One region of the Rhodoferax sp. GW822-FHT02A01 genome, then DNA from elsewhere that is predicted to be linked to it. Evidence: predicted binding sites of a transcription regulator. Region 1 holds the regulator's gene; each other region holds the start of a gene.
What was found. Region 1 encodes sigma-54, which starts transcription at its own class of promoters, with help from an activator protein. Its sites were predicted from a motif close to TGGCANGNAANCTGCTTT; they were not measured.

Region 1 (6,561 bases):
TGCCCGCGTGCGCGCCGGTCTGCAGGCCGCCAATGTCGGCATTCCCCAGGGCTACCCGGACTATGTCTTGCACACCATGGTGCGGGTGGTCCGTGGTGGCGAGGAAGTCAAGATATCCAAGCGCGCCGGCAGCTATGTGACGCTGCGTGACCTGATTGAATGGACCAGCAAGGATGCGGTGCGCTTCTTCCTGCTTAGCCGCAAGCCGGACACCGAGTACACCTTTGACGTGGACCTGGCGGTACAGAAGAACAACGACAACCCGGTCTATTACGTGCAGTACGCCCATGCACGCATTTGCTCGGTTCTGGCGACTTGGGGCGGTGATCGGGCCAGCCTGGCGCAGGTGGATTTGTCGGCCCTGACCAGCCCGCAGGCCCAGGCGCTGATGCTGCTGCTGGCCAAGTACCCCGAAATGCTCACTGCGGCGGCCGTGGACTTTGCCCCGCACGACGTCACGTTCTACCTGCGCGAGCTGGCCGCCTGCTACCACAGCTATTACGATGCCGAGCGCATCCTGGTGGATGACGAAGCCGTCAAGCTGGCTCGACTGGCGCTCGTGGCCGCAACCGCACAGGTGTTGCACAATGGACTGGCTGTGCTGGGCGTGAGCGCTCCACAGAAGATGTAATTTCTTTCAAGAGACTCAAAGGCATGAAGCAACAGCGCGGCGGAACCATTCTGGGTTTCATTATTGGTGTGGTGGTGGGCCTGGCAGTGGCTCTGGGTGTGGCTGTGTACGTCACCAAAGTGCCCGTTCCCTTCATGAACAAGGGCCAGACCCGCAGTGCCGACCAGGATGCGGAAGAGGCCAAGAAGAACAAGGACTGGGACCCCAACGCGCCCTTGTATGGCAAGAACCCAGTCAAGCCGCCGCAGCCCGCGGCTTCAGGCCCCGTCACGCCGGCGGCTCCGGTCGCCAGTGCCCCTGCAGCACCGACCAAACCCGAAGCCAAGGCGCCGGATGCCAAAGCCAGCGATGCCAAGGCCGCAGATGCCAAGAAGCCCGAAGCCAAGGCCGCGGCTTCAGCAGACCCGATCGGTGAATTGGCCAAGGCCAAGACTGCGGCAGCGGATGCCGAGCCCTTTGTTTATTGGGTGCAGGTGGGCGCCTACCGCACGGCAGAAGATGCAGAGAGCCAGCGTGCCAAGCTGTCGCTCAGCGGCATCGAAACCAAGATTTCGGAGCGTGAGCAGTCCGGGCGCACGGTGTACCGCGTGCGGGTGGGGCCTTTCGATAAGAAGGAAGATGGAGAGAAGACCAAGGAAAAGCTGGACAAGGCGGGTCTGGATACCGCCCTGGTCCGGGTGCAGCGTTAACGCTTCTTTACCTGGGTGAGATAACCTTTGTCTGATGGACAGACCATAGATTCGAACAAGACTGGAGTGATATGAAACGTCGTGATTTTTCCCTGCTGGCCGGCGGTGCTGCCGTGGCTTCAACCACCCTGTGGAGTGCCGCGGCCCACGCCGACGCTGCCAAGCCCGAGGCTGGGACGGACTACCTGGTGGTGGACCCGCGCGCACCGGTAGAGGCGCCTGCAGGCAAGATAGAAGTGGTGGAATTCTTCTGGTACAGCTGCCCGCACTGCAACGCGTTCGAGCCCATGCTGGAAGGCTGGATCAAGCAGCTGCCAAAGGATGTGGCCTTTCGCCGCGTGCCCGTGGCATTCCGCGATGACTTTGTGCCGCAGCAGCGCCTGTTCTACGCCCTGGACGCCATGGGCCTGGTGGACAAGCTGCATGCCAAGGTCTTTGCTGCCATCCACGTGGAAAAGCAGGATTTATCCAAGGCGCCTGCCATTCTGGCGTGGGTGGGCAAGCAGGGTGTGGACGTTGCCAAGTTCACCGAACAATTCAACTCCTTCAGCGTTGCCGCCAAGGCAAGCAAGGGAACGCAATTGCAGAACAGCTACAAGGTCGAAGGCGTGCCCGCGCTGGGTGTGGCCGGCCGTTTTTACGTGGACGGTTCTCTGGCCAAGGGCATGGACAAGGCTATCAAGGTCGTTGAAGCCCTGGCTGCGACAGTGCGCAGCGGCAAATAGGAAAACCCTGAGGCCGGGTCCACGGTCGCGGGTGACAAGTGACGTATCCCCGAACTAGAATGATTGCAATATCAATCACTCAGCGGGGCATACGCCATGTCGGATTCCAAGTTCAGGCTTATTACAAGAAGTGACTTTGACGGCCTGGTATGCGCCGTCTTGCTCAAAGAGCTGAACCTGATTGATGACATCAAGTTCGTCCATCCCAAGGATATGCAGGATGGCAAGATCGAGGTCACCAGCCGCGATATCACCACCAATCTCCCCTACGTCCCGGGGGTGCACCTGTCGTTTGACCACCATGCGTCAGAGACCTTGCGCAACGATGTTGCCGCCAACCATGTGATCCACCCGGATGCGCCATCGGCTGCGCGGGTGGTGTTTGAACATTACGGTGGCACCGCCCAGTTTGGCGCGCGCTTCAATGAAATGATGGAGGCCGTCGACAAGGGTGACTCCGCGCAGTTCAGTGTTGATGAAATCCTCAACCCCACTGGCTGGGTGCTGCTGAATTACCTGATGGATTCGCGTACCGGCCTGGGCCGTTTCCGCGAATTCCGGGTCAGCAACTACCAGCTGATGATGGATCTGATCGACTACTGCCGCACCCATGGCATTGACGACATACTGAAGCTGCCCGACGTGATGGAGCGGGTGGAGTTGTATTTCGAGCATGCCCAGAAGGCCAAAGCCCAGCTGCAGCTGTGTTCCACGGTCCACAACAACGTGGTGGTGTTGGACCTGCGCCACGAAGACACCATCTACGCGGTGAACCGCTTCATGGTGTATGCGCTGTTTCCCCAGGCCAACGTGTCCATCCATGTGATGTGGGGCGTGCAAAAGCAAAACACCGTCTGCGCGGTGGGCAAATCCATCACCAACCGGACCTCGCGCATCAATATCGGTGCCTTGATGCTGGTGTACGGTGGGGGTGGCCATGAAAATGCTGGAACCTGCCAGGTACCCAATGAGCGGGCCGACACGGTGGTCAAAGAGCTGGTTTCCCGCATCAACACCGTAGGTTGAACTTCTGCGGGTAATCCCGCACACACGATTCAATTTTCGTCAAGGCATAAAACATGCCATGCGCTCGCTACAATGGCCGTGCGCACTGTGTGCAAGTTTCGTGCCTTTATGAAAAAACACATTCTTTTCTCGTTGGTGATTGCTACGCTGCTGTTTGCAGCCGGTGGCGTGCGCGCCGAAAAAGCCGACCAGAAAAAGCCCATGAACATCGAGGCCGACGCGCTGCGCTATGACGACCTCAAGCAGGTCAGCGTATTCACCGGCAAGGTTGTGCTGACCAAGGGAACCATCGTGATCCGCGCAGATCGGCTGGATGTGCGCCAGGATCCTGACGGATATCAATTTGGCGTTGCCACCGGTTCCGCAGACAAGCTGGCCTTCTACCGGCAGAAGCGCGAAGCCTTGGACGAGTTCATCGAGGGGGAGGGCGAAACCATCACCTATGACGGCAAGGCCGATACCGTGACCTTCACCGGCAAGGCGCAGTTGCGCCGACTGCGTGGCGCCACGTTGGCCGATGAAATCACCGGCGGTGTCATCGTTTATGAAAATCTCACCGACCTGTTTACGGTCGATGGTGCCGCCAACACCAAGGGACCGACAGGCGCCCTGGGAACCGGTCGCGTGCGGGTCATGCTGACCCCCAAGCCCGAAGCCAGTGCTCCGGCGCCTGCCGCAACCCCGTTGCCGCTCAAACCATCCGCGACCCTGGGGGGGGCCGCCAAGTGAGTGGTTTTGCTGCGGGGAACTTGACGGCGCAACATCTGCAAAAGTCCTATGGCAAGCGCCAGGTGGTCAAGGACGTGTCTCTGACCGTGCGTACGGGCGAAGTGGTGGGCCTGCTGGGTCCCAACGGCGCTGGCAAGACCACCTCGTTTTACATCATCGTGGGACTGCTACGGGCCAGTGGAGGAGACATCTCCATCGACGGCAATTCGATCGAGTCCATGCCCATACACCGGCGCGCGCGTCTGGGGCTGGGCTACCTGCCGCAGGAAGCCTCGATTTTTCGCAAGCTCAATGTGGAAGACAACGTGCGCGCCGTGCTGGAACTGCAGCGCGACGAAGACGGCACTCCATTGCGCAGCGCGGAGATCGAGAAGCGGCTGACCAATCTGCTGCAGGAATTGCGGGTCGAGCACTTGCGCGAGTCTCCGGCGCTGGCCTTGTCGGGCGGTGAGCGGCGGCGCGTGGAGATTGCCCGCGCTTTGGCTACCGGGCCGCGTTTCATCCTGCTGGACGAGCCGTTTGCCGGCATCGACCCGATTGCGGTGATCGAGATCCAGCGCATCATCAACTTCCTCAAGGCGCGCGGCATCGGGGTGCTCATCACCGACCACAATGTGCGCGAGACCCTGGGCATTTGCGACCACGCCTACATCATCAGTGATGGCCGCGTGCTGGCCGAAGGCACGCCTTCGGAAATTGTTGACAACCCCGAGGTACGCCGCGTGTACCTGGGTGAAAACTTCAAGATGTAATGAAGCAAGGTCTCTCATTACGCGTCTCCCAGCATCTGGCGCTCACGCCCCAGTTGCAGCAGTCGATCCGTCTTCTGCAGCTCTCCACGCTCGAACTGAGCCAGGAAGTGGAGCAGATGCTGGACGAGAACCCTTTTCTGGAACTGGGTGAGGACCATGCCGAGCGGGAAGAGTTCGGCATCGCACAGGCGGATACGCCGGTCAGTGAAGGCGACAAGGATGTGGAGTTTTCCGCCACCATGCCCGACCTGGGCAGCAGCACCGTGGCCTCCACCAGCAGTGATGAAGACAACAGTCCCCTGAGCGGGGACGAAGGCATCGACTGGGAAGGCGACGGCACCACCGAAATGACCCCGGACGACGGCGAGTGGGGCGTCGAGGCCAAGGCCAGTACCAATAACCTCACTGGCGACGAAGACAAGGACGCCACCGAGCTGGCCCGCACGCAGGAGAGCTTGCAGGCCTTCCTGCATCGGCAGACACTGGGTTTGCGCCTGAGCGCCGAAGACGCTGCCGCGCTGCGTTTCCTGATCGAGTCGCTCAACGATGACGGCTATCTGGAAGAGCCGCTCGAGGACCTGGCCCGCACCTTGAACCCGCAGGATGAAGAGCAGTTGTACGACCTGGTGCACCATTTCTCGGTAGCCCTGGGACTGCTGCAAAGCCTGGAGCCGGTTGGCGTCGGTGCCCGCAATTTGAGCGAGTGCCTCAGTCTGCAATTGAAAGCTCTGCTGCGCAATCCGGACCTGGAAGACGAAGAGCGCGAGCAACTGGAAGTGGCCCTGCGCATTTGCCAGCAGCCCATGGAATTGCTGGCGCGCCGTGACATCAAGCGGCTGGTGCAATTGGGCGTGGGCAGCGATGCCCTGGTGCGCGAGGCCATAGCGCAGATTGCGCGGCTGGAACCCAAGCCGGGGCGGCGCTTTATCGACGTGGAGCGCAACATCGTGGTGCCCGACGTGCTGGTGGTGCCGGTGACCAACGCCAACAAGGCGGCTGCACCCAAGTTCCGCGTCATGCTCAATCCCGATGTGATGCCGCGCCTCAAGGTGCATGACATCTACGCCAATGTGCTGCGCAACCACCGCGGTGGCAAGGACAGCGCCAGCCACGCCGCGCTGCAGCAACGGCTGCAGGAGGCGCGTTGGTTCATCAAGAACATCCAGCAGCGCTTTGACACCATCCTGCGCGTGAGCACGGCGATTGTGGAGCGGCAGAAGAGCTTCTTCACCCATGGCGAATTGGCCATGCGCCCGCTGGTGCTGCGTGAGATCGCCGACGAACTGGGCTTGCACGAGTCCACCATCAGCCGCGTGACCACCGCCAAGTACATGGCAACGCCTTTTGGCACCTTTGAGCTGAAGTACTTCTTCGGCTCCGGCCTGGGCACTGAGTCCGGCGGCAATGCGTCCAGCACCGCGGTGCGTGCACTCATCAAGCAGTTCATCAGCGCCGAAAGTGCCAAGAAGCCGCTGTCAGACAACCAGATATCCGAGATGCTCAAGGAGCAGGGTATTGAATGTGCCCGGCGCACTGTGGCCAAATACCGCGAGGGGCTGAAGATCGCCCCCGCATCCCTGCGCAAGGCGCTATGAACCAACTGCAACTCTTTCTTCCCTGCGCCGCCGGTGTGGAGGATTACCTCGCGCCCGAAATCCTGCGCATCACCGGCCTGCCGCCCGGTTGCATCACCAAGCAGCGTGGCGGTGTGGCCGTGCGCACATCGTTCACGGACGCCATGCGCCTGAACCTGTACTGCCGCCTGGCACAGCGTGTGCTGGTGCTGGTGTCGTACACCGAATACCGCAACGAGCAGGACCTGTACCGCGCCGCCATGGCGGTGCCGTGGGAGCGCTGGTTCACACCGCGCGAGACCATCAAGATCGAGGTCACCGCCCAGCACAGCCCATTGACGTCGCTGAACTTTGCAGCACTCAAGGTCAAGGATGCCGTCTGCGACCGCTTCCGCGAGACTTCGGGGGGCGTGCGTCCTGATGTCAACACACAGT
Region 2 (6,561 bases), 360 kb from region 1:
GATCTGCACAGCAGGTGGCAGGCCTGCAGGATTGAACTGCTGCTGTTGCAGCAATGGAACCAGCTTGCCCTGTGCCATATAGGCCTGTCCCAAGGGGATGACCACTTCGGCGCGGTTGACGCCCAGACGCAATGCCTCATTGAAGGCGACTTCTGCGGCCACTACGTCTCCACTCTGCAGCAGCGCCTTGCCCAATAGCATCTGGACCGGCAGCATGTTCTTGTCGATCTGCAGCGCATTCTTGAGCTGGATGATGGCACCTTCCAGATCTTTCTTCTCATATCGAACCAAGGCATCCTCATAGTACTTTGAGGCCTTTGCATCGGTTGCAAGCGCAGCATGTGGTGTCAACAGGTTCAATGAGCAAAGCAGGGCAAGCGCAATATGGCGAAGCATGCGTTCGCTGAGCTGTGCTGTTGTATGGGGCATGGTGTGTTTGGACAGACGTCGAGAAAATTGGGGGGGTGATGGGGAAGGTTCCGGGGCACAATTGCAGATCCGTGCAGGACGCTTGAGGGCGCCCTGAGTCTGCAGGCTAACGCTTAATCTGCCAAGTTGTACCGGCCTGGAGCAATGATGTTGTCCGGGTCCAGCTCGCTTTTCAGTCCTCTGACGATCTCCCAATAGGCGGGGTCACGGGAGACGATATCCGGCATGGCGTCCGATCGTGCGCGATACACCGAGAGCTTTTGTTCATGGATGTGCAGCAACAAGGCATCGGCGCACTCATGTGCTACCTTCACCGACTCAGGTTTGCTACGGTCAAATAGGATATTGATAACCGCCACAAGTGACATGGATGTTTCGATGTTCACGGTCATATACAGCACGTGACCGAATTTGGCAGCAACGGCATTCATACCGGTCAACAGTTTGGCAACTACCTTTCCATTGGAGGGGAGGGCCGGTGATATGAACATCAGGCCGCAATTGGTTTCGTCCAGCTTTTCGGTGCCCCAGTCGCTGTGGCCGTACTTCCACAAGAGGTTGTCAATCGCCACATTGGTTGGTACGCCCACCGAGAGGTTGTGCAACGGTCGCAGCGCGGAGATGGACGCTGCCAACGCACGCGCCTGTGGAATGAAGCGCAAGGTATTCATCACTGCATACCCCAGATCCAGTAAGCCGTTGCTGACTACGGTGACCCGGGCAAGTTTGCCCATGCGGGACTTGATTTCACGAAGTGCTGCAGTGACCTGGCCCTTGTTGCCTGTGACCGCGCCCAGGCTGGCCCATTCATTGGGAGCCACCAGACTGATGGCCTTCTCTGCCGCTGCGTAGGCCTCGGCCGGAGGAAGGTGGCATTCCTTCTCCAGATAAGTACACATGCCGTACATCATGGATGAGTGCGTGCGCGCGCGATTGGCTATATGGGTTACAGAAACCAACAGACCCTCGCGCTTGAGGTGTGCCAACTCATCAATGAATTCACCCAGTCGCGCACTGTCATAAAGTGCCAAGGAAACAGCGACCTCTTTGGGACGGCGGGGAGTCAGCCGGAAGCAGGCACTGGTGACAATGCCGTAATTGCCCTGAAAGAACAAACCGTCGAGCATGGGGCCCAGGCCGAAGGGGTGGCTGTGGGCCAGAGGTGAATCTTCACCGAGGCGCCGAAAACCGGTCTTCAACAACTTGCCGGAACCACAAACCACTTCCAGGCCAAATACGTCTTCCTTGCGTGGTCCGAAATAACCTACACCGCGGTCTAGCGCATTGCCCAGAATGCTTGTGTCGCGTGCGGAGCCGGAGACATTGAAGGTCAATTCCGGGCAATGCTTTTGCAGGAAATCATAAAGCTGCCCCTGTGTGACGCCCGGCTCCAGAACGGCAACAGGATTGGATAGGGAAATTTCATCGGCATTCAATATGCGGTTCATTCCACTCAGGTCGACCAGATCACAGTCCGCCTTTGCAGGAGCGCGAGATCCGTAACCCCAATTGAAGCCAGTCGACACCGGGTACAAGGCACGTTTCGCAACACGGGACTGATTGACCAGAGCAATGACTTCCTGGGTAGTAGTGGGTCTATGAATTGCACCTGCCGGAAAATCCCGTCCGGTTACATTGGTGGTTTGAATGGCGCCCGTGGAATGCGATGAATTCATATTCTGTCACCCTGGTATTGGAAGGAATCATTGTAGTGAGACCGCTGATATCTCACCTATTATTTCCAAATACAAAAAAGGGGCCCGAAGGCCCCTTTTTGATTCAAAGAATTGCTTCTTGAATTACTTGGCTGCTTTGCGGCGACGCGATGCAACCAGAGCCACCAGACCCAGACCCATCAGGGCCAGGCTTTCTGGCTCAGGGATTTCCAAGTAGAACTGACCTGCACTGTTGCCAGTTATGGTGGCGCCGATAACCTGACCATCAATAATGGGGGTCACAGTAGGACTTGAGAAGTCGGTATGGGAAAGTGCAAATACAGGCTTTCCAGTCTCGAAGGAGGAAAAGTCAGCACCTTTCACACCGCCAACATCCTGGAAAAAATAACCCGAGGTAATGGTTGACTGATTTGCGTCCACAACAATCGAGGTAAGCGCCTTAGGAGTCAAATCGGCAAGCAGACCACCGCCACCCGTGATGGCATAGGTAGCCAGCGTGGCTGTTTGTGCAACATTCAAAAATGTTACGGTTCCAGCGGTATAGGTGAAAGATCCGTTTTGTGTACCAACGCCCGATCCCACAACGTCAAGCCATCCAACCAAAGTGTGATTGTAAGAGACGCCTACGAGCCCAGTCTGGCTAAAGGTAAAGTTGCCGCCCCCAGAGAATATGTCTGTCACTGTTACTGGGTCGCTACCAAGCGTAAAGCCAGTGCTACCAACAACCTTAATAGCAGCTGCAGCACCCGCGCCATCCGGATCAAACCAGAAAGAAGAATATGCAGCTTGAGCGCCGGAGCTAATCAAGGCCAGGCCTAGCGCAGCGGCAGCGAAGAGTGAACGTTTTACCTTGATCATGTTGATCCCCTTTAAATGAGTTGCAAAAAAACTTGTTGCGCAATCAATAAAGCAAAGGGTGTGCCAAGTTTTTTAGTTCTTTTAAAATCAATGGCTTACGACGTTTAGCCGACTTCTTTGAGGATGGCGTGTAAACAATACCGACATCTTTCTGGGTTGCCGAACGGGTCAATGGCTCCCCAACCACATGCCAGAATAGCGCCATGAAAATACTTGTAACTGGCGTGGCTGGCTTTATTGGGGCGGCTACTGCCCTTCGTCTTCTTGCCCGGGGCGACACTGTCGTCGGGATAGACAACCTCAATGACTATTATGACCCAAGCCTGAAACTGAGTCGCCTGGCGCTGCTGGACCGACACCCGGGTTTTCGCTTCATGAAGATGGACCTCGCCGACAGGGAAGAAATCGCGGGGCTTTTCGCGAAGGAAAAGTTCGAACGCGTCGTGCATCTTGGCGGGCAGGCCGGAGTACGCTATTCGTTGCAAAACCCCCATGCCTACGTAGACAGCAACCTCGTGGGGTTTGTGAATGTGCTGGAGGCCTGTCGCAACAACGCCATCGAACACCTTGTGTACGCTTCCAGCTCCAGTGTGTATGGCGGCAATACCAAGATGCCGTTCTCGGAAGCGGACAATGTGGACCATCCGGTCAGTTTGTACGCCGCCACCAAGAAGGCCAACGAGTTGATGGCCCATACCTATAGCCATCTGTTTGGAGTGCCGACGACGGGGTTGCGGTTTTTCACCGTATATGGACCCTGGAGCAGGCCGGATATGGCATCCATCCTGTTTACCAAGGCCATTTTGGCCGGCGACCCTATCAAAGTCTTCAATTACGGAGACATGCGGCGCGATTTCACGTACATAGATGACATTGTTGAAGGGGTTGTCCGGGTATTGGACAAGGTGGCAACGTCTTCGGAAAGCACGGCTCCCTATCGCGTCTTCAATATTGGCAACCACCAACCAGTGCCGCTGCTGGACTTTATTGCATGCCTAGAGTCGGCTCTCGGCTTGCAGGCCAACAAGGAATTGCTGCCCATGCAGGATGGCGATGTTCCGGCTACATATGCCGATACCCAGGCGTTGAATGACTGGGTGGGCTTTGCTCCCGCGACCCCGATCGACAAAGGTGTGCGAAGCTTTGTGGATTGGTATCGCAGCTATTACAAAGTGTAGTGCCGCAGCAATGCGCCGATAGCTGCCTCGCAGAGGTCAAGCACCAGATCAAAGGCCTGTGCATTGCTGTGATAGGGGTCGGGTACTTCGGTTCGATCGCATTCGGAGGCAAAGCTCAAAAGCAACCGTAGCTTGTGCGCGTGCTCGGCCGGGCAGATTTTCTGGAGGGCTGCCATGTTCTGGTTGTCCATGGCCAGCACCAGATCGGCATCGGTGAAGTGACTGCTCGCAATGCGGCTGGAGCGCTGGCGTTTGGCGCTGTAGCCGCGGCGCTCCAGCGCCGCAATGGCGCGCGGGTCGGTGCGCTGCGCGGGCGAGGGTGCGTGGGTGCCGGCCGAATCGATTTGCAACTTTCTGCCAACGCCCAGATCACGTGCCATCTTCTGCGCAACGACGAGTGCCATTGGGGATCTGCATATGTTGGCCGTGCAAACGAACAATAGTTTTGTCATTGGCCGGGATTTTAGTTGCTCGCTCAAACTAACCCATCTTGCACTTCCGGTAAATGCGCTATATTCCACAACTGCACGTACATGCAGTCTTTTTGCCTTTAGGGGAGGTCGCCTTGAAATTTCTAAACGCCACACTGGTCACTTGTTTTCGCTGGGTAGCGCTGGTACTTTTCACAGGCTTGGTTACTGCGTGTGCCAGCAATAGCGTCAGCCTTAACGAGGCACCAGTTACAGCCTCTTCGCAGGACTACAACTACCTCGTAGGTCCGGGCGATACTCTTAATATTATTGTGTGGCGCAATCCGGAGCTCTCGCTTTCCGTGCCTGTGCGTCCTGATGGCAAAGTGTCCACCCCACTGGTTGACGAATTGGTTGCTCAAGGCAAGACCTCCATTGAAATTGCGCGTGAAGTCGAAACCGAATTGGGTAAATTCGTGCGGGACCCTGTTGTCACCGTCATCGTCACCAGTTTCGTCGGTCCGTACAGTGAACAGATTCGCGTCATTGGCGAGGCCGCCAAGCCACAGGCCCTTCCTTACAAGCAAAAGATGACAGTGCTGGATGTCATGATTGCTGTGGGTGGTTTGACCGATTTTGCAGACGGCAATGCGGCTTCCATCACCCGTGCCTCGGAAGGTGGCAAGCGCTATTCCGTGCGTCTGAAGGATCTGCTCAAGCGTGGTGACATTTCTGCAAATGTTGAAATGCGTCCGGGCGATATTCTGACCATTCCGCAAGGTTGGTTCTGATTCCAGTCGGGTCTCGGCAGCAAGGCGGTATTCGCCTTGGCCGCTGGATACTGATTCTTACGATCAAAGAGAAACACCCCCTATGGAAGAGGTAATCGGCCATGTTCTATCTGTTGCTCGCGGCATGTGGAGACACAGGTGGGCGGCGTTGGCGGTCGCCTGGATCGTGGCGATCCTTGGCGCAGGTGCAGTAGTTGCTGTTCCCGACAAATATGAGGCGACAGCGCGCATATTTGTAGATACCCAGTCCATTCTCAAACCACTGATGTCCGGCCTGGCGGTGCAGCCCAATGTGGAACAGCAAGTCACGATGCTGAGCCGCACATTGATCAGCCGCCCCAATGTGGAAAAGCTCATCCGCATGGCGGACCTGGATCTGGGAACCAAGTCCAAGGAGGCGCAGGAAGCGCTGATTGACGAACTCACCAAGGCGCTTGAAATCAAGTCGGTGGGGCGAGACAACCTCTACGCTCTGTCCTACAGAGACTCCAGTCCGGACAAGGCCAAACGGGTTGTCCAGTCACTGGTGTCCATCTTTGTGGAGTCGAGCCTTGGCGATAGTCGCAAGGATTCCGAGGTCGCCAAGAAGTTCATCGATGAGCAGATCAAGGCTTATGAGACCAAGCTGGAAGAGGCCGAGACCCGTCTGAAAGAGTTCAAGCTTCGCAACATCGATATGCAGACTGGCGATGGCAAGGGTGTGGTCGAGCAGATCGGCGCCATCGGAGATCAGCTGAGCCAGGCGCGTCTGGAGCTGCGCGAGGCTGAGAACGCCAGGGATTCGGCCAAACGCCAGTTGGAGCAGGAGCGTGCTTCGTATTCACGCAGCCTGTCGCAAGACACTTCGCCCACGGTTGCGACTCCCGAGATTGATGCCCGTATAGATGCCCAGAAACGCAATCTGGATGCCTTGCTGCAAAAGTACACCGACAAGCACCCCGACGTCACCGGCGCGCGCCGCATGATCCAGGAACTTGAAGAAATGAAGCGCAAGGAAGTTGCCGAATTGCGCAAGGCGGCTTTGGCCAACCCAGGTTCACCCGCCGCCGCCAGCCCGGCGCAGCAGGAAATGAGCCGCCTTTTGGCCAATGCCGAAGTGCAGGTCGCGTCGCTTCGCGCCCGCGTTGGCGAATATTCCGCAAGGTATGAGCGTGCCCGCCAATTGATGAAGAGTGCTCCGCAGATTGAGGCCGAGTTTGCACAGCTCAACCGCGACTAC
Region 3 (6,561 bases), 100 kb from region 1:
GGCGGTGTTGCTGACCCATATGCAGAGCGAAGTGGAGCTGTTTGCCAGTCCCAACACGCTGGAGCGGGTGGAGAGTTATCTGCTGGTGATGGCCCAGACGCTGGCGCATCTGCCCCAACCCTTGCGGGATCGCCTGGTGCAGGTGGACTGGCACGGCTGGGCCTGCCTGCAGAAGTTGCTGGAAGAGGACGGCCAGCCGCGCCGTGCGGAGGTCTGGTATGGCATCCAGTCGCTGGTGCCGGCCACGCTGGAGCTGATTGCCAAGTTGCGCAAGCAGGAACCGGTGTGGTTTGAGATCGGGTTTTGAACAAGGAACACCATGAACAGCGTTGAAGAATTTCTGGCCCACACCATCCAGCTGGAGAGCGAGGCTGCATTGCGTTTCGGTCAACTGGCCGATGCCATGATGACCGCCGGCAACCGGGATGTCGGCAAGCTGTTCCGGCGTCTGGCGGACTACTCCCTGCTGCATCTGGGCGATGCGCGTGCGCGTTCGGGCTATCGCGATCTGCCGGTGCTGCAGAGCAGTGACTTCCGCTGGCCCGATATCGAGAGCCCGGAAGCCGCAGCTATCTGGGCGGCGGACCCGTTCATCGGCATCGAGCAGGCGCTGCAGGTGGCGCTGGACGCCGAAACGGCTGGCCTCAACTTCTACAGCAGCGTGCTGGAGGCCACACAGGACCCGGAGATCCGCGTATTAGCCAAGGAATTTGTGGATGAGGAGGCCGAGCACGTGGCTGAACTCAAGCGCTGGATTCAGTTGCATCTGGCGGGTGCCAGACTACCCACGCAGGATTGAAGTGAGGGCGGGAGAGCCCGCCTAGGAGTCCTTCTTCTTCACGTTGGCGAAGATGTCCAGCATGTCTTCGGTTTCGGGAGTCAGCGGCTGCTTGGTGGTGTCTGGGAAACCGCCTATCAGGCTGTCCTGGAAGGCTACCGAGTCTTCCCATTCGGCCCAGTCCGACTCCTGTACTTCGCCAACGGGAATCGGCTCCAGAGGATCAATGATCTTCTTGGGAGCTTTGCGAAAAAAGTCCATACACCACCTCCGATCCAGCGTTTTTGGAGTGTCGCCACTCTTTTAGTCTGGAGCGATGATAGCGTGCATGCCCAAAGTGTTGAAACGCCTGTCCGGCAGGCCCTGGCAGTATGTGGTCTTGTCAGTCTCCTTGGGCCTTGAATAAGGGGGCTGGGGCGGTGAGCACGGATTCCTCGAAATCCTGCACAAATACCGAGTCCCGCCAATGCTGCCAGCCTTCTTCACCTTCAAATTCGATGACCTCACACTCCGGGTTTGGTGATGGTGCCTCTTCATTCTGAATACTCAGGTTCAGCACCCGAAGGTGTGTTTCCGGCTTCAGAGGTTTGTCGATCGAATGGTTCATAGGGCTCACCGTTGAATCAGTCCGGTCCCTGGTCAGGTATTGGCTTGCGGACCCGGAGCCTGCATCGCTGATTCAAACTCGGCCCAGGCGGACTCGCTGTTGAGTTCTTCCGCGACCGGTGCCGGAATGGCTCGTATGAATTTGCGGCGTTCGGCCCATAACGGCTCAGGGTTCGCGACTTGGGGGGGCGTGACGGGCGCAGCGGCAACGCCTGCTCGCGGGGTGGCCTTCCCGTTTGCAAAAAATGGCCAGCGTCCTGTCATGTTTCGACTCCCTGGGTTACTGACGGCCAATGTTCCGATGTGGAGTGAATGGGATATTTTCCCATTTATCACAAGGATATACGCATTTGCGAAGGTCTGCATTCGACCAAAGTACTAAAAGCACGGATTTCGTTGATGCAGTGCAATATTGCGCAGTCGGACCCGCTGTTCAGCGGCTTGTGTCGCATTGCCTTCAAACCCGCCAAAGAGCAGGTCTCTGCGCCCACAAAACCACCAATAAAAGCCGATTTTGGCTGGCACCCAAATTGCGATGGATGGATCAACCACCCTGCAAGGAGTTGTCCATGTCCGTATCGCTCAAAGCCAAGATTGCCGAAGTGTTCGAAGAACCGGGCTGCGACAAGAACCAGGGCAAGAGCGAGAAAGAACGCAAGAAGGGCTGCACCAAGCAGCTCAACCCCGGCGCAGCGGCTGGCGGCTGCGCCTTTGATGGCGCCAAGATCGCATTGCAACCGATTGCCGATGTGGCGCACCTGGTCCACGGCCCGATTGCCTGCGAAGGCAACTCCTGGGACAACCGGCACAGCGCGTCCTCGCACTCGCAGATCTACCGCTCCGGCTTTACCACCGACATCAACGAGTTGGATGTGATTTATGGTGGCGAGAAGCGCCTGTTCAAGTCCATCCGCGAGATCCTGGAAAAGTACGACCCACCCGCCATCTTTGTCTACCAGACCTGCGTCACCGCCTTGGTGGGGGATGACATTGAGGCGGTGTGCCAGCGTGCCAGCGAAAAGTTCGGCAAGCCGGTCATCCCGGTCAACGCGCCGGGCTTCGCCGGCCCCAAGAACCTGGGCAACAAGCTGGGCGCAGAGGCGCTGCTGGACTATGTGATCGGCACGGTGGAGCCGGAGTTCACCACGCCTTATGACATCAACATCATTGGCGAATACAACCTGGTGGGCGAGCTGTGGCAGGTCAAGCCCTTGCTGGACGCGCTGGGCATACGGGTGCTGTCCTGCATCTCGGGTGATGGCCGCTACAACGAAGTGGCCAGCGCCCACCGCGCCAAGGTCAACATGATGGTGTGCTCCAAGTCCATGATCAATATCGCCACCAAGATGGAGCAGCGCTGGGGCATTCCGTATTTCGAGGGCTCGTTCTACGGCATTGGCGACATGAGCGATACGCTGCGTCAGATTGCCAAACTGCTGGTGCAGCAGGGTGCGCCGGACGATTTGCTGGAGCGTACCGAGCGCCTGATCGAGGTGGAAGAGGCGCGCGCCTGGAAGCGCATTGCGCACTACAAACAACGCCTGGCGGGCAAGCGCGTGCTGCTGATCACCGGTGGGGTGAAGTCCTGGTCGGTGGTGGCGGCGCTGCAAGAGGGCGGCATGGAGATCGTCGGCACCAGCATCAAGAAGAGCACCAAGGAAGACAAGGAAAAGATCAAGGAGATCATGGGCGACGACGCCCACATGATCGACGACATGACCCCGCGCGAGATGTACGCCATGCTGCGCGATGCACGTGCCGACATCATGCTCTCGGGTGGACGCTCGCAGTTCGTGGCGCTCAAGGCGCGCATGCCCTGGCTGGACATCAACCAGGAGCGCTACTACCCCTATGGCGGCTACGAAGGCATGGTGGAGCTGGTCAAGCAGATCGACCGCGCCCTGTTCAACCCGGTGTGGCAGCAAGTGCGCATTGCCGCGCCCTGGGGTGACGATGGTGAGACGCTGGGTGCGGTGCAACCGGCAGCCAAACCGCTGGATTTCCTGGCGACAGCTGCAGCCAGATCGCTGGGGCTGGAGCCCGAAGAAGTGCCCGTCTGACCCAACCCACACAAGGCACACACCATGGCAAACGTCGTTGAATCCAAGAAAGCCTGCGCCGTCAACCCGCTCAAGATGAGCCAGCCGCTGGGCGCCAGCTTTGCCTTCATGGGGCTGGACGCCTGCATGCCGGTCATGCACGGCTCGCAGGGCTGTACCTCCTTTGGCCTAGTGCTGCTGGTGCGCCACTTCAAGGAAGCCATTCCGCTGCAGACCACGGCCATGAACGAGGTCACCTCCATCCTGGGGGGCTACGACAACATCGAGGCGGCGCTGGTCAACATCTACAAGCGCGCGGCACCCAAGGTCATCGCCATCTGCTCCACGGGCCTCACCGAAACCAAGGGCGACGATGTGGACGGCTACATCGTCACCGTGCGCAAGCGCAAGCCCGAGCTGGCCGATACCGAAATCATCTACGTCTCCACGCCCGACTACGTGGGCGGCTTTGAGGACGGCTACCAGCACGCTGTCACCGCCATCGTGAAGACCCTGGTCAAACCCTTGCCGGTGCGCGCCGACCAGGTCACGCTGCTGCCGGGCAGCCATCTGACACCGGCGGACATCGACGAGCTGCGCGAGATCATCGAAGCCTTTGGCCTGAACCCCATCGTGTTGCCGGATATCTCCGGCTCGCTGGACGGCCACATCCCGCCCGATTGGCGCGGCACCACCATTGGTGGCACCACGCTGGAGCAGATCCGCGCTGCCGGTGCCTCTGCGCTGACCATTGGCATTGGCGAGCAGACGCGTGAAGCGGCGCTGGCCCTGCAGGAGATTGCCGGCACGCCCATGGAGGTGTATGAGCGACTCACCGGGCTGGAAGTGAATGACCGCTTGTTGCAGCGCCTGTCGGCGCTGTCGGGCAATCCGGTGCCTGCCAAATACCGGCGCCAGCGCAGCCAGTTGCTCGATGCCATGCTCGATGGCCACTTCTATACCGGCGGCATCAAGGTGGCGATTGCAGCCGAGCCCGATCTGCTGCTGGCCGTGGGCAGCCTGTTGCACGAGATGGGCGCAGAACTGCGCTGCTGCATCAGCACCACCAAGTCGGCCGCGCATGCGCTGCTGCCGGCCGAGCAGGTGCTGCTGGGCGATCTGGAAGACCTGGAGCAGGCCGCTGCGGACTGCGATCTGCTGGTGACCCATTCGCATGGGCGCCAGGCTGCGGAACGTCTGCACAAACCGCTGTTGCGCATCGGCTTTCCGGTGTTTGACCGCATCGGCAACGCACATCGGCGCATGGTCGGCTACCGCGGCACCATGGATCTGATCTTCTCCATTGCCAACCTGATGCTGGAGAACATGGATCACCACCACGCAGGCGACTGGCCGCTCACGCCCGAAGCCCTGCGCGCCGCAACCACCACCAGCGCACGCATGGCCGACGTCACCGTGACCGCAGGTTCCTGCAGCACTGGGTCGTGCGGCGGCTGCGCGCCTTCCAACCCCACCGATCTGGCCGAGGCCAGTGTTTGACCAACCCAGGAGAAGCCGTATGAAAATTGCCTTCGCTACCCAGGACAAGGAGCGCGTGGACGCGCACTTCGGCTGGGCCAAAAGCATCGTGGTCTACGAAATCAGTGGCGCAGGCCACCGCTTCGTCGAGAGCTTCGAGTTCGGTGACAAGCTCGAAGAAGACGGCGACGAGGACAAGCTCGCACCCAAGCTCGAAGCCATCAAGGACTGCGCCATCGTCTACGTGGCCGCCATTGGCGGCTCCGGTGCCGCCCGCGTGGTGGCCATGAAGATCCACCCGATCAAGGTGCCACAGCCGGAATCGATTGCCGAGATCCTGGACAAGCTCCAGGTCGTGCTGCAGGGCACCCCGCCCCCCTGGTTGCGCAAGGCCCTGGAAAAAGACAGCCCGCGCAGCTACAACTTTGAAGAAGACGAGGTCACCCCATGACGACAGAAGCCACGGTGGAAGATGCTGCCGGCACGGTCAGCGACGAAAGCTACCTGACCACCCCCTTTGTGCAGCAGCTCATCAAGCAGATGCGGGCACAGGACATCCACGGCACCTGGGAAAGCAAGAGCGATCTGGAATTGCTCAAGCCCTATATCCACACCGCTGAAGAGCGCCGTGCCCTGCCCATCATGGGGGACCCGGACCCGGAAACCCTGTGGCATCTGGAAATCTTCTACAACGCCATCGCGGTGGCCATTGAACGCGAGACCGGCCAGATGGTCTCGCCCATGATGAAGATGAGTCATGAAGGCTTCGGCCGCATGGTGCTGATTGCCGGACGCCTGGTGGTGGTCAACAAGCAGCTGCGTGATGTGCACCGCTTCGGCTTCCCGTCACTGGCCAAGCTGGCGGCGGCCGGCGGCAAGTTCTTTGACGAGGCCGTGGGCATGATCCGCAGCTACCCCGAAGTCGCACAGTACGGAGCCTGAGCATGAGTACCGATGCCGAAGAACGCAAGGCCCAGTTGAAAAAGCTCAACGCCCGTGCCACGCAGGCCAAGATGGACCTGCACGACCTGTCGGAGGAGCTGCCCACCAACTGGGAAAACGTCCTCTCCGTGGCACAGCGCTGCCACGACGCCCACGCCCAACTCATGGAGGCGCGCAAAGCCGCGGAGCAGATATGAGCGAAACGTTCAATGTCACGCTGCCCAGCGGCGAAGTCTGGACACCCAACTTCGTCCAGAAGCTCGACGACACCAAATGCATAGGCTGCGGCCGCTGCTTCAAGGTCTGCCCGCGCGGCGTGCTGGAGCTGGTGGGCCTGACCGACGAAGGCGAATACGTGCGGGTCGATGACGACGCGGATGATGATGACGAATACGAAAAGAAGGTCATGACCATCGCGCATCAGGAGCTGTGCATCGGCTGCACCGCCTGTTCCAAGATCTGCCCGAAGAAGTGCTACACCCATGCGGCTGCGGTGATGTAGCCTGCTGGCCCGGGCGCTCAGGTGCAATCGGTGCATGGGCTGATACAGTCAGCCCTTGTTTTGATTGGCACCTGCCCCGATGGATTTCTTGAGCGCTTCCTTTTTTGCCACCCTGGCGCAAATTGTGCTGGTCAATATTGTGCTGTCCGGCGACAACGCGGTGGTCATTGCACTGGCCGCACGCAACTTGCCGCCACGGCACCAGAAGCAGGCCA

Region 2: AAGF34_RS00970 (PEP-CTERM sorting domain-containing protein) is a predicted target of sigma-54. The motif match lies at 3,012-3,029, and genes of this name have one in related genera.
Region 3: nifE (nitrogenase iron-molybdenum cofactor biosynthesis protein NifE) is a predicted target of sigma-54. The motif match lies at 1,904-1,921, and genes of this name have one in related genera.

What each region holds. Positions count from the first base shown of each region.
Region 1 covers NZ_CP152376.1:583,547-590,107, reverse strand. Annotated here, with positions in the region: gene argS (arginine--tRNA ligase) at 1-631, shown strand, start outside; gene AAGF34_RS02725 (SPOR domain-containing protein) at 655-1,320, shown strand; gene AAGF34_RS02720 (thiol:disulfide interchange protein DsbA/DsbL) at 1,392-2,045, shown strand; gene AAGF34_RS02715 (exopolyphosphatase) at 2,142-3,071, shown strand; gene lptA (lipopolysaccharide transport periplasmic protein LptA) at 3,180-3,800, shown strand; gene lptB (LPS export ABC transporter ATP-binding protein) at 3,797-4,552, shown strand; gene rpoN (RNA polymerase factor sigma-54) at 4,552-6,147, shown strand; gene AAGF34_RS02695 (class I SAM-dependent RNA methyltransferase) at 6,144-6,561, shown strand, end outside.
Region 2 covers NZ_CP152376.1:221,620-228,180, reverse strand. Annotated here, with positions in the region: gene prsT (XrtA/PEP-CTERM system TPR-repeat protein PrsT) at 1-429, opposite strand, end outside; gene AAGF34_RS00975 (FAD-binding protein) at 543-2,105, opposite strand; gene AAGF34_RS00970 (PEP-CTERM sorting domain-containing protein) at 2,229-2,963, opposite strand; gene AAGF34_RS00965 (NAD-dependent epimerase) at 3,167-4,141, shown strand; gene AAGF34_RS00960 (low molecular weight protein-tyrosine-phosphatase) at 4,129-4,593, opposite strand; gene AAGF34_RS00955 (XrtA/PEP-CTERM system exopolysaccharide export protein) at 4,773-5,342, shown strand; gene AAGF34_RS00950 (XrtA system polysaccharide chain length determinant) at 5,467-6,561, shown strand, end outside.
Region 3 covers NZ_CP152376.1:684,828-691,388, reverse strand. Annotated here, with positions in the region: gene AAGF34_RS03270 (hypothetical protein) at 1-307, shown strand, start outside; gene AAGF34_RS03265 (ferritin family protein) at 320-799, shown strand; gene AAGF34_RS03260 (hypothetical protein) at 821-1,039, opposite strand; gene AAGF34_RS03255 (hypothetical protein) at 1,161-1,385, opposite strand; gene AAGF34_RS03250 (hypothetical protein) at 1,418-1,648, opposite strand; gene nifE (nitrogenase iron-molybdenum cofactor biosynthesis protein NifE) at 1,954-3,444, shown strand; gene nifN (nitrogenase iron-molybdenum cofactor biosynthesis protein NifN) at 3,469-4,923, shown strand; gene nifX (nitrogen fixation protein NifX) at 4,943-5,353, shown strand; gene AAGF34_RS03230 (NifX-associated nitrogen fixation protein) at 5,350-5,844, shown strand; gene AAGF34_RS03225 (CCE_0567 family metalloprotein) at 5,847-6,041, shown strand; gene fdxB (ferredoxin III, nif-specific) at 6,038-6,346, shown strand; gene AAGF34_RS03215 (TerC family protein) at 6,426-6,561, shown strand, end outside.